3 regions of the Paraburkholderia sp. Cpub6 genome follow, and region 2 is predicted to be linked to each of the others. Evidence: riboswitches for the same ligand, from Rfam matches in the RefSeq annotation. Region 2 holds a riboswitch; each other region holds the start of a gene.

Region 1 (3,911 bases), on a different contig from region 2:
ATTGCCGATGCGCCCTTCGCTCATCGGATAGTTGGCGAGAATCAACGCGACTTTCTTGTCGGCGTTATCGAGCGAACGCAAACGGCACCAGCGCCGGCTCAGTTCGGCGAGAAAGCGCACCCGTTCGAGGTCGGGCTGATAGCGGACCACGTCGACCTGCGTATGCGCACAGCGATACGCGAGCCCCTTGAAGCTGATCGCGCGCGTGATGATGCGCCCGTCCACTTCGGGCAGCGCGATATGCATCGCGATGTCGCGCGAATTGAGGCCGTGGTTGTCCTTCAGCCAGTCTTCGCGATTACCGCCGCTCAGGATTACCTGGAACACCGGCGCGTCGCCGGCGAGCGCGAGCGGCTCCGGGTCGTCGATCGCGGAAGCGGCGAACGCGGTCGTGTTCAGCACGAGCGCGACACCATGTTGCGCGCACAGCGACTGCACGACATCGCGGCTCACCGCATCCTTCAGCGACGTGATCGCGAGCGGCAGCGGATTGAGCCCTTGCGCTTCGAGCGCGTCGATCAGCGCATCGAACACCGCGGTATTGGCGGCCTGCAGATGCGCCTTGTAGAACAGAATCGCGACGACCGGCGCGTCTTGCCGCCAACGCGCCTGCCAGTCGGCGACGATGGGGGTATCGCGCTCCGGGTGATACAACGACGCGGCCGGCAACGCGCGGGGCGGATCGGGTTCGCGCCCCCAGTCGAGCGCGCGATACGCGATGCAGCGCAAAAACGCCTCGGCGTTCTGCGGACCGCCCTCGCGCAGATAGCGCCACAGCTGCTGACACAACTCGGCGCTCGCGGTGCTGCGCGCGAGCAGGTTCGGGTCTTCCTGCAGATCGCCGGAAAACATCGCGAGTGTTTGCTGTTTGCGCTGCGCGAGCGCGACCACCTGCTCGATGCCGTACGGCCAATACGTTTCGCCGCCGAGATGATCGACGACGACCACGCGCGCATGCTGCAACACGTCGTCCAGATAGAAATCGACCGAGGCAGGCTGACGCAGATACGTGACGTTCGCGAGCCGCACGCTCGGGAAGCCGTCGCCGAGACGCGGCACCACGCTCGCGAGCAGCGACAGCGTGGTGTCGGCGGAACTGAGCACGACGATCTCGGCGGGCTGCTGATCGATGCGGATCACGCCCTGCGTATCGTCGACGAAGCCGCCCGGCGTCGTGCGCAGCAGATGCATGCTGGTGCGCCCGTTTATGCCGTCGCGTTCGACGTCGCGCCGAGCGCCGCGTCGAACGCCTGTTGCAGCGCGTGTTGGTCGAGGTCTGCGCCGATCAGCACGAAGCGGCTCAACGCGCCGTCGCCATTTTCACCCGCTTGCCAGCGCCGGTCGAAGTAGCTGTCGAAGCGCCGGCCCACGCCCTGGATCACGAGACGCATCGCCGCGCCCTGCAGTGCCGCGAAGCCTTTGACACGGTAAATCGTGTGGGTTTCGACGAGCGCCAGCAAGGCGGCGAGCGCCGCGTCGCGCGACGGTACGGATGCCTGCACGACGACCGAATCGAATTCATCGTGGTGGTGATCGGGGTCGTCCGCGGAACCGTGGTGGTCATGACGCAGGTGGATCGTCTCTTCCGACGCCGCTTCGAGGCCCAGCAGCGTATGCAGGTCGAGCCGCCCCTGCTGCGCTCGCACGATCTTCACCTGCGGCGGAATCTCCGCGCGGATCGCGGCTTCGACCTCGTGCTGCCGCGACTCGTCGATCAGATCGGTCTTGTTCAGAATCACCAGATCGGCCGCCGACAACTGGTCTTCGAACAGCTCGTGCAGCGGCGACTCGTGATCGAGATTCGGATCGGCCTTGCGCTGCGCATCGACGGCGAGCGGGTTATCGGCGAACTGGCCGCTCGCGGCGGCCGGGCCGTCCACCACCGTCACCACCGCGTCGACCGTGAAGCCATTGCGGATCTGCGGCCAGTTGAACGCCTGCACGAGCGGCTTCGGCAACGCCAGGCCCGACGTTTCGATCAGCACGTGATCGAGTTCATCGCGGCGCTCCGCGAGCTTTTCCATCACCGGGAAAAATTCTTCCTGCACGGTGCAGCACAAACAACCGTTCGCGAGTTCATACAATTGCCCTTCGGTCTCGACGCCGTTTTCATCGCAACCGATGCCGCAGCCCTTGAGGATTTCGCCGTCGATGCCGAGCTCGCCGAACTCGTTGACGATCACCGCGATGCGCTTGCCGCCCGCATGCTGAAGAATGTGCCGCAGCAGCGTGGTTTTGCCGCTGCCGAGAAAGCCCGTGACGATCGTGACGGGGATCTTGCGCAATTGAGTTTGCATCGTGAGGTCCATCCCTTGGCGTTGATCGGTATGCCGGAAAGTCCGCGCGAGGGTCCGCATCGGCTGGCGAATGGAGCGAATGAAGCACGCGCAGCACTACCAGCGATCACCAGACACGGGGACGAACGACGGCATGGCCGCGACAACGGAAATACAGAAAGCGGAACTGAGGTCATGAACGCGCCGCCGCATCCCCGCGGCGGTCGTTCTGCTTCTTTGGGCCGGTATCCGGGCTGGCGAAAGCGCCGCTTCCCCTTCCCGGCCGAGTGGTTTCTCGTCCAGTGGTGAAATGTCCACGCGACCTTACGCGAGGACATCGAAGCCGGCACTGCGGTGCCCGGCTATCAAGCCGGAACCGCTTTTCGCTTACCGTTGCGGGGACAGCACAGGTTAGCCGCTCCAGAGCAGATGGCTCCCTGTTTCCCGTTTAACTGCATGCGCACGAGCGCGCACGCGAGCACCCAAAGTGCGTGCGAGTGTAGGCCCGGGGACTTGCGCAGTCAAGCAACGCACCGAGCCGGAAAGCGCCGCCGAGGCTTATCCGGCAAGGCGCCATGTGCTATCGTATGCGCGCGTTTGGTGCCCGCACATGCGCTCGCGTGTGCAGTTAAACGGGAAACAGGCAGCGCCTCGCGCGTTCAACCTGTGCTGTCCCCGCAACGGTAAGCGACCTGCGGCGCGCGATTCGATTCGCCTTCGATTCCGACGTGCCGCGCATGCGTTTTTGATGCCACTGTCCCGCGAATCCACAAACCGGGACGGGAAGGCGAAGCGCATGAGGCCGCCAGCCCGGATACCGGCCAGACGCGGAGGCGGTGCCGCATTGCATCCGTGCATCACGTGGCGCCGCCGGCCGCCGGAATCCGCGGGGAACGGATGTGAAGGCGTAGCAGCGCGGCATCGCGCGTGCCCGGATTCGCAGTTGCGCATGACCTCTATATTCACCGCCGCGTGTGCTGTCGCACGCCGCTTCTCTTCTTCCATCACCGCATGGCGCGCGCCATGCACGCCGCGATGACGCGCGCCTGGCTGATCGGCGCCGGTCCCGGCGACGTCGAACTGATCACGCTGAAGGCCACCCGCGCGCTCGCGCAGGCCGATGTCGTGCTCGTCGACGATCTGGTGAATCCCGACGTGCTGCAGTTCGCGCGCACCGACGCGCAAGTCGTGTACGTCGGCAAACGCGGCGGCCATCCGTCGACGCCGCAAGCCGACATCGTCGCGCAAATGCTCGGGCATCTGCGCGCGGGGCGCAGCGTCGCGCGGCTCAAGGGCGGCGATCCGTTCGTGTTCGGCCGCGGCGGCGAAGAGTTGCAGGCGCTACGGGCCGCGGGTATCGAAGTCGACGTGATCAACGGCATCACGGCCGGCATCGCGGCGCCCGCGGCGCTCGGTATCGCGGTCACGCATCGTGATCACGCGCAGGGCGTCGTGTTCGTCACCGGCCACGGCGCCGGCAGTGGCGAACCGGACTGGGCCGCGCTCGCCGCGACGCGCATGACGCTGGTGATCTACATGGGCATGCGCCGGCTCGGCGAGATCGCCCGCGCATTGCTCGCTGCCGGCATGTCCGCCGACACGCCGTGCGCGGCGATCGAGTCGGCGACGCGGCCT
Region 2 (3,090 bases):
ACCCGCCGCGCCTGAACCACCACTACCCGGCACTGCTTCGTTTGCGTCGCTGCGTCTGCAGCAGAGAAGCGAGATTATGGAGAGCGGTCGACAACACGTCAATACCCTTCTCACAATTTATTTTAAAAAGTTGAAGAGCTTAAAAATTGAGCAGCGCCGCGTGCAACCTGAATTAGTTAGGCTTCCAATTGAATTCTCCGGAGCGCCGCGGCGAAAGGGAGAGATGAGTGGAGTTGCGAAAAGCCGTTAAGCAGCTTTTCCACAGAAAATGTTTGCAAGGCTGTGGATAACCGCTCCACAACCGCGGCAAGTGCTTGATCCAAAACCATTCTCGCGCGTTGCGCGCGAAGCATGGCCGCTTGCGCGGCCGCGTGTCACCGTCACAATCAGGCGGACTTCATCGTCACCCGCGCATTCGTACGCATAAAAGCGCTGCGCTCGACCATCGCGCCAAACAGCAGCCCGATCGTCGTCCACATGACCACCTGCATGCCGATCGCCGCGACGCGGAACTTCCACAGCAGCACAGCCGGGAACGCGGCCGGCACTTCATTGATGACCGGCATCGACAGTTGCACGGCCGCGATGATCACGACGAACAAGAGCCACGCGACGATCGAACCGTTCCACGCACCCAGCTTCGCCGCCGCGCGACGCCGCACCTTCAGCGAAAACACCATCGTCGCGAGCGAAATCGCGATCATCAGAAAGAACAGGCCCGTGCGCGTGCCGATCGTCTCCGGATCACCGACCGACGGCGGATTGGCCGGATACTTGATATTCGGCACGATCACGAGCGTGATGAACGCGCCAAGCGCGAGCCACGCGGACAGCGCGCGCACGCTCAACGTACCCGCGCGTCCATACCCATACGCAAACACCAGCGAGAACAGCCCGCCAAAAGCCGCGCCATACGTGACCACGCCAGTCAGCAGGCCGAGGCCAGCCTGCGTCTGACGGCTCACGATTTCGGGCTCGGGCGCCTCGCCGCGCGCGGCGGCCGCTTTTTCTTCGAATGAAATGGCCTGATCGACCTGTGGTTCGCCGACGATTCGCGCGAACGCGAACGTAAGCAAGCCCGCGACGATGCCCGCGAGCATCCCGCGCACCAACAATTTACCTACCATGTCGAACTCCGTTAGTGGCAGGGAAAGCCGAGCAGATGACGGCCGTCGTGCACGAACTCATGCACGTACATGCCGGGCACGAGCGACGTCGCGCCCTGTTCCGCACCAACGAAGTAAAGCGCGAGCAACAGCAGCAAGCCGCCGAACACGACCCACGGCAGCAGTTCGCGCAAAGGAATGGGAGTGGGCTGGGCCGCCGGTTGCGCGGCGCGATCAAGAACAGCTTCGGTCATGATGGACATCTCCTGGGGTGACGCGCCCCGAAAGTCGATTGCAGAGGCATGGTGCGAAGCTCAGGTCTGGCTTTCGGCTCTTGTGGATTGCAATGTCGATTACAGTGGCGCGACCGCGCCGGGCTCTCACCGGCTTCCGTGCTTCGCAGTGCCGCTATTCTACGCGCTAAACTGCGGCTTCCGTGACGGCGGGGGCTACCTCGCAACGCGCGCCGCGAGCCGATGAAACCTCGCAGGCAAGTACGAATGGAGCGCCAACGCAAAGAATGAATACGCGACTATTACTGGTGAGCCACGCGGCAACGGCCGCGCAACGCGCGGGCCGCTTCCCTGCCGACGATCCGCTCGACGCGCGCGGTCGCGCCGAAGCCGAAGCGGCGCGCGCGCGTCTCGCGCTTCCCGCCGACGCCGCCGTGTTCACCAGCCCCGCCGCCAGCGCGCGCGAAACGGCCGCCGCGCTCGGTCTGAGCGCCACGCCTGCCGACGCATTGGCGGATATCGACTATGGCAAATGGCGCGGCCAGCGCCTCGCGGACATTGCCGACGCAACGCCCCGCGAACTCGCCGCCTGGACACGCGAGCCCGACGCCGCGCCGCCCGGCGGCGAGTCGTTCGGTCAACTCGTGCAGCGGGTTGGAGAGTGGCTCGACGCGCAGCAGGCAGACGTGCGTTCATGCAATGCCGTCAACGAAGCAAGCTTCGCGGCCTTTGCGCACAGTCGAACCATCGTCGCCATCACCCACGCGGCTCTGCTGCGAGCGGCAATCGTGCACGCCCTCGGCGCATCGCCAAACGTGTTCTGTCGCATCGAGATCGCGCCGCTGTCGGTCGTCGAATTACGCCACTCGCGACGCGGCTGGTCGTGGTGGCCGGCCGCCACCGCCTGAACGGCACCGCCGCTTACCTGCCCGACACCACGAGCCGCAACCGGTTGGACCCCTCGGGCGTCACGGTGATTTCGGTGCGTCGATCCTTCGCGCCGAGATAAAAGTGCTGACGTCCCGGCGAATTCTGATCGTGCGTTGCATCGGGCAGGCAGGACGCGACGTCGGCCGCGGCCGCTTCCAATGCATCCGCGTTCGAGCCCGCCGCCTGATGCGGCGTCCACGTGCACTGGAAACTTCGATGCGCGGCCGAACATTGCGCGTCATCGCCATAAGGTTGCGCAACGCCCTTGCCGTCGTCGGGTGTCAGCGAGGCGAAGCCGTCCGGCGCCGCGGCCACGATCCGTTTGAGCGCACCGCAAGGTCTGGGGCTATCGTCGGCGGATGCACCGACCGGCAGCAGCGCAACGAGCGATGCCGCGGTAAGCGCGATAGCAGAAAGTCGACAGGTTTTCATGGTGTGCGTGAAGCTTCCCAAGTGCTGCTGAAGAAAAACTCGCAGCGAGCCACCTTTCTTTAACAGCACGCTTCATGCCCATGCGCGCGAGGCCCGAGCACGCAGGCAATGCACGACGGCACACAAATTGCGTAGCGCCATACCGGCCGCGACATCGCGCCCGTTCCGATCAAAGCCACTGCCGACGTCATTTCAACCATCATGTCGACCACTACCGCCGCCCCTACCCCCGCCCGCATATCGTCGGGCATCGAAGGCATCGACGACATCCTCGGCGGTGGTCTTACGCCGAACCGCATGTACCTAGAGCGTGTTAGGCACTTTTCATAATCGGTGCAGCATGAACGAGCATAAGCATGGCGAAGACGACGAAGTGCAGGCCTGCCAGG
Region 3 (3,911 bases), on a different contig from region 2:
TCGCGTACTGCAAACCGGCTTCGACCGAATGACTGCGCTCGGGCTGGATCGACGGATTGCCGCTGATCGGATAGTACAGATCGTCGAAGCTCGGCGCGCGAAACGCATCCGAATAGCTTGCGGTTACCTTCCAGCGCGACGTGATGTCGAATCCGTAGCCGAGATAGTAACTGTTCGCTCCACCGAAATCGGAGTACTGGTCGCGTCGCACGTTGGCCTGAAACTGGTTGCGGCCGAAGCGCGCGCTGTAGCCCGCGAAGACCGAATCGACGTGACGGTCGGGCGCGGCGAACGTGTCGGAGTCGAGCGTCTGGTCGAGATGCTCGTAGCCGAGTTGCAGCTTCTGGTTCGCGGCGAGCGCGAAATCGTTCTGCCACGTGTACTGGCGATTGTCGGTATCGAAGCGGCCGTTGTAGATGCCATTGGTGTTCGACACGCTGCGGTCGTCGCCCTCGGCGAGCGTGACGTGGGTGGTCCACCAGTCGGTCAGCTTGCCGTTCGCGAATACCGACACCTGACGCACCTTGCTATAGAGATTGTTCAGATCGGTGGGCTCGCCGTACGCATTGTCGTAGCTGTTGTCGTTGTTCGACTGGAAGTAGCTGACGCCCGCGTCCCACCTGTCGGTGAACTTGTGACGCAGCGACGCGCTGATGCTCTCGTTCAGATTGCCGTTCGCGTTCGGATTCGCGTTCGGCGCCTCGAGCGGATTGAGCGACGAAAAGCCGTCGTCCTTCGTGCGCGCGAGCGAAATATTGAAAGTCGTGCGGCCGTCCTGATCGAGCGCGCCGTTCACGCCGGCCGTTTGCGTCTGCGTGCGATAGCTGCCGTAGCCGACCGAAAAATTGAAACGCGGCGGATGATCGCCGCCGTCTTTCGTGAACACCTGCACGACGCCGCCGATTGCGCCCGAGCCATACAACGCCGACACGTTGCCGTTCACCACTTCGACGTGATCGACCTGATCGAGCGGAATCTGTGCGAGTTGAGCTGAGCCGAGACTCACCGAATCGACGCGCACGCCGTCGATCAGCAGCAGCGATTGCGTCGACGATGCGCCGCGCAGAAAGAGGCTCGTGGTCGAACCGGGGCCACCCGTGCGCGAGATTTGCGCGCCTGGCGCGAGTTGCAGCAGGCCGGGCAGATCGGTCGCGGTCGTGTCGGCGATGTCCTGCTGATCGAACCGCGTGGTCTGCGGGATCGCATCGCGCAACGCTTGCGGTCCGCGTTGCGCGGTCACGACGATCGGCGACAGCAGGTTGCCCGACGCATCGGTGGAAGTGAGATTGGCCGCGTCGGCAACGTTTGCGGCGCTCGCAGCGGTTGCATCCGTCGCGGACGATGAAGACGCAGGCTCGGCGCTTTGCGCATGCACGACGAGCGGCAGGCTCGCGAACGCGAGCAGCGTTGCGCGGGCGATGGGGGACAGCATGGGATGACATTCCTGTGGATAGCGTGCGCGGCCTGCTTCCCCGCAGGCCGTCGCGTCACGAGGCGCCCCCTTGTTTAGCGTTTTCGCGGGGGGACGTCCCTCTTTTCTGGCCGGTATCCGGGCTACGACACATCGATCCGCCTTCCCACGCGTGACGCGCAGTGGCACACTCGCACGTTGAACTTCCAACCTTGCGACCAGGACCGACCTGCATGAGCACATCACATGCGGTCGCTTACCGTTGCGGGGGCAGCGCAGGTTCGCGCATCCGGTTTTGGCACCGCGCGCGCCCTGCTTCCCGTTTAACTGCGCGCGCCGAAAAGCGCGCGCGGGCACCAGAGTGCGGGAAGTTTAGGAGCGGCCTCGCGGGGCGTCAAGAAAGGTCGACCGGAGCGCAATCGGTTCTGTTGAATGCAGGTTATTGTCGGATGGATTGCCGGTTTTTATCTTATGGTCGACGACGCGACACCCAACGAACGTGCACGAAGCGATGCTGTTACGTCTCGAAACGAGACAATTGTCGGAACCTGTAATATTCCGCGCTAAAATGCGATGTCTTTAGAGGACGCAGCACATGCTCACCGAACTCGAATCACTCTCCCAGAACATCGGCAAGCTGATTGCGATCAGCCAGCGCCACAACGAAGCGCGGCTCGCGCTCGAAGAGCAGCTCGCGCAAACGCGTGCCGAAGTGCAAGCCACGCATGCGGAACTCGCGCAATTGCGCGAAGAGCGCGACGCACTGCAGGCGGAACGCGACGCGCTGTCCGCCAAGATCGACGACGCTCAGGTGCGCCTGAATGCGATTCTCGAAAAATTGCCGCGCGCACGCGCGAGCAGCGAACCGGATAACCAGCTCGATCTGCTCGAGTCCGCCCAGCCCGAACACGAGGAAGCGGAAAGCGACGTGAGCCGACACGGAGAAAGCGCATGACCACCAAGCAGATCGAAGTATCGATTCTCGAAGTACCCTATCGTCTCGCCTGTTCGCCGGAAACGGAAGGCGCGCTGCTCGAGGCGGTCGCGCGCGTCGACGCCGAGATGCAGAAAATCCGCAGCGGCAGCAACGTGCGCGGCACCGATCGCATCGCGGTGATGGCTGCGCTGTCGCTGGCATCGGAACTGCTTAAGCTGCAAAGCAGCGTGCGACACGGAGAAGCATTTCCTGCTGAAGAAATCCGGCGTACAATGCAGCAAATGAACGAACAGCTAGGTACTGTGATCGAGCAGTACAGCTTGCAGTAAGCAGTAGTGGGCCGGTTTCGAACCGGTCACGTGTTGAACGGTTTGGGTTGTAGCTTCATCGGTTTAGCTTCCCTGCCTGGTTCGCCAAGGTCATACATTCCTTGAACCAATGCCATGTGCACGGTTGCGGAAATTTGTAGCACGGGTGTGCGCGTCACTCAGTCTGATGTACCCGAAGTGTTGCTAACTGCGACCAATTCTGAACCCTCGGTTCAGGATGCCGGCCTAGCGGCTAAGGCGGGGACCTTATCTGGAACGGCATCGGACTTCGGTTCGATGCCGTTTTTCTTTGGTCGTCGTTTTTTCGTTTGAGCGCCTTTTTCAGGGGCTTTTCCGTACGCGCCTGCTGTTGTAGCGCTTCGTTCAATCTCACACGCTCACTCCGATTCATGCGCTACTGGCTGATGAAGTCCGAACCGGACGAAGCAAGCATCGACGACCTCGCCAACGCTCCTCATCGCACCTTGCCGTGGACCGGCGTACGCAACTATCAGGCGCGCAACTTCATGCGCGACGTGATGCAGGTCGGCGACGGCGTGCTCTTCTATCATTCGAGCTGTCCGGAGCCCGGCATCGCGGGCATCGCGGAGGTCTCGTCGACCGCGTATCCGGACCCTACGCAGTTCGATAAAAAGAGTCCGTACTACGACGCGAAATCGTCGCCGGAAACGCCGCGCTGGATGCTCGTCGACGTCGTGTTCAAGAAGAAAATCGGGCTGATTCCGCTTGCCGCGCTGCGCGAGCATGCCGAATTGCAGGACATGCGCGTGCTCGCCAAAGGCAATCGCCTGTCGATCACGCCGGTGACCGAAGCCGAATGGCGCTTCATCACCAAACAGCTGGTTTAAGGGCGAACGCGCGACGCGGCACCTGTCGTGATCGCATCCAGGTCATCGTTTCCGATGCGGCGGCGAAGCATTAATTGGGGAACCAAGCGTCGGTAAAACGCGCCTAATCGGTCGACGAAAGCGTGAACTCGAACCGGCCGCTCGACGGCAAGCCGATGCATTCGCCAGCGCATCCGTCAAACCGCGCGCCACACCCGGCGCTCGCGTCGAACGTGCACAACCTGTTCAAACAAGGATTCCAGTCATGACGACAAAAACCGCACGGTCCCTCGCACTTGCGCTCGCCTTGGGCGCGCCTGTGGCACTCGCACTGAACCCTGCACCCGCTCGAGCGCAGACCATGATGCCGCAGCCTTCGGGCGTGCTGTCGCTGAATGCGCAGGCGA

Evidence for each region. Region 2 has a riboswitch for cobalamin ahead of HDG33_RS36720 (CbtB-domain containing protein). Riboswitches for the same ligand answer to the same signal wherever they lie in the genome.
Region 1: another riboswitch for cobalamin. It lies ahead of cobW (cobalamin biosynthesis protein CobW); the one in region 2 lies ahead of HDG33_RS36720 (CbtB-domain containing protein).
Region 3: another riboswitch for cobalamin. It lies ahead of HDG33_RS00375 (TonB-dependent receptor domain-containing protein); the one in region 2 lies ahead of HDG33_RS36720 (CbtB-domain containing protein).

Annotation. Positions count from the first base shown of each region.
Region 1 covers NZ_JACHDM010000015.1:6,056-9,966, forward strand. The annotation lists gene cobN (cobaltochelatase subunit CobN) at 1-1,191, opposite strand, end outside; gene cobW (cobalamin biosynthesis protein CobW) at 1,206-2,297, opposite strand; cobalamin riboswitch at 2,499-2,777, opposite strand; cobalamin riboswitch at 2,858-3,117, shown strand; partial or broken gene cobA (uroporphyrinogen-III C-methyltransferase) at 3,312-3,911, shown strand, end outside.
Region 2 covers NZ_JACHDM010000079.1:13-3,102, forward strand. The annotation lists partial or broken gene HDG33_RS37070 (hypothetical protein) at 1-250, shown strand, start outside; gene HDG33_RS36715 (CbtA family protein) at 387-1,127, opposite strand; gene HDG33_RS36720 (CbtB-domain containing protein) at 1,139-1,360, opposite strand; cobalamin riboswitch at 1,401-1,556, opposite strand; gene HDG33_RS36725 (histidine phosphatase family protein) at 1,627-2,247, shown strand; gene HDG33_RS36730 (hypothetical protein) at 2,261-2,701, opposite strand; partial or broken gene HDG33_RS37965 (IS5/IS1182 family transposase) at 3,015-3,090, opposite strand, start outside.
Region 3 covers NZ_JACHDM010000001.1:64,666-68,576, reverse strand. The annotation lists gene HDG33_RS00375 (TonB-dependent receptor domain-containing protein) at 1-1,432, opposite strand, end outside; cobalamin riboswitch at 1,523-1,787, opposite strand; gene HDG33_RS00370 (ATPase) at 2,007-2,366, shown strand; gene HDG33_RS00365 (cell division protein ZapA) at 2,363-2,677, shown strand; RNA gene ssrS (6S RNA) at 2,744-2,925, shown strand; gene HDG33_RS00355 (EVE domain-containing protein) at 3,067-3,525, shown strand; gene HDG33_RS00350 (SIMPL domain-containing protein) at 3,770-3,911, shown strand, end outside.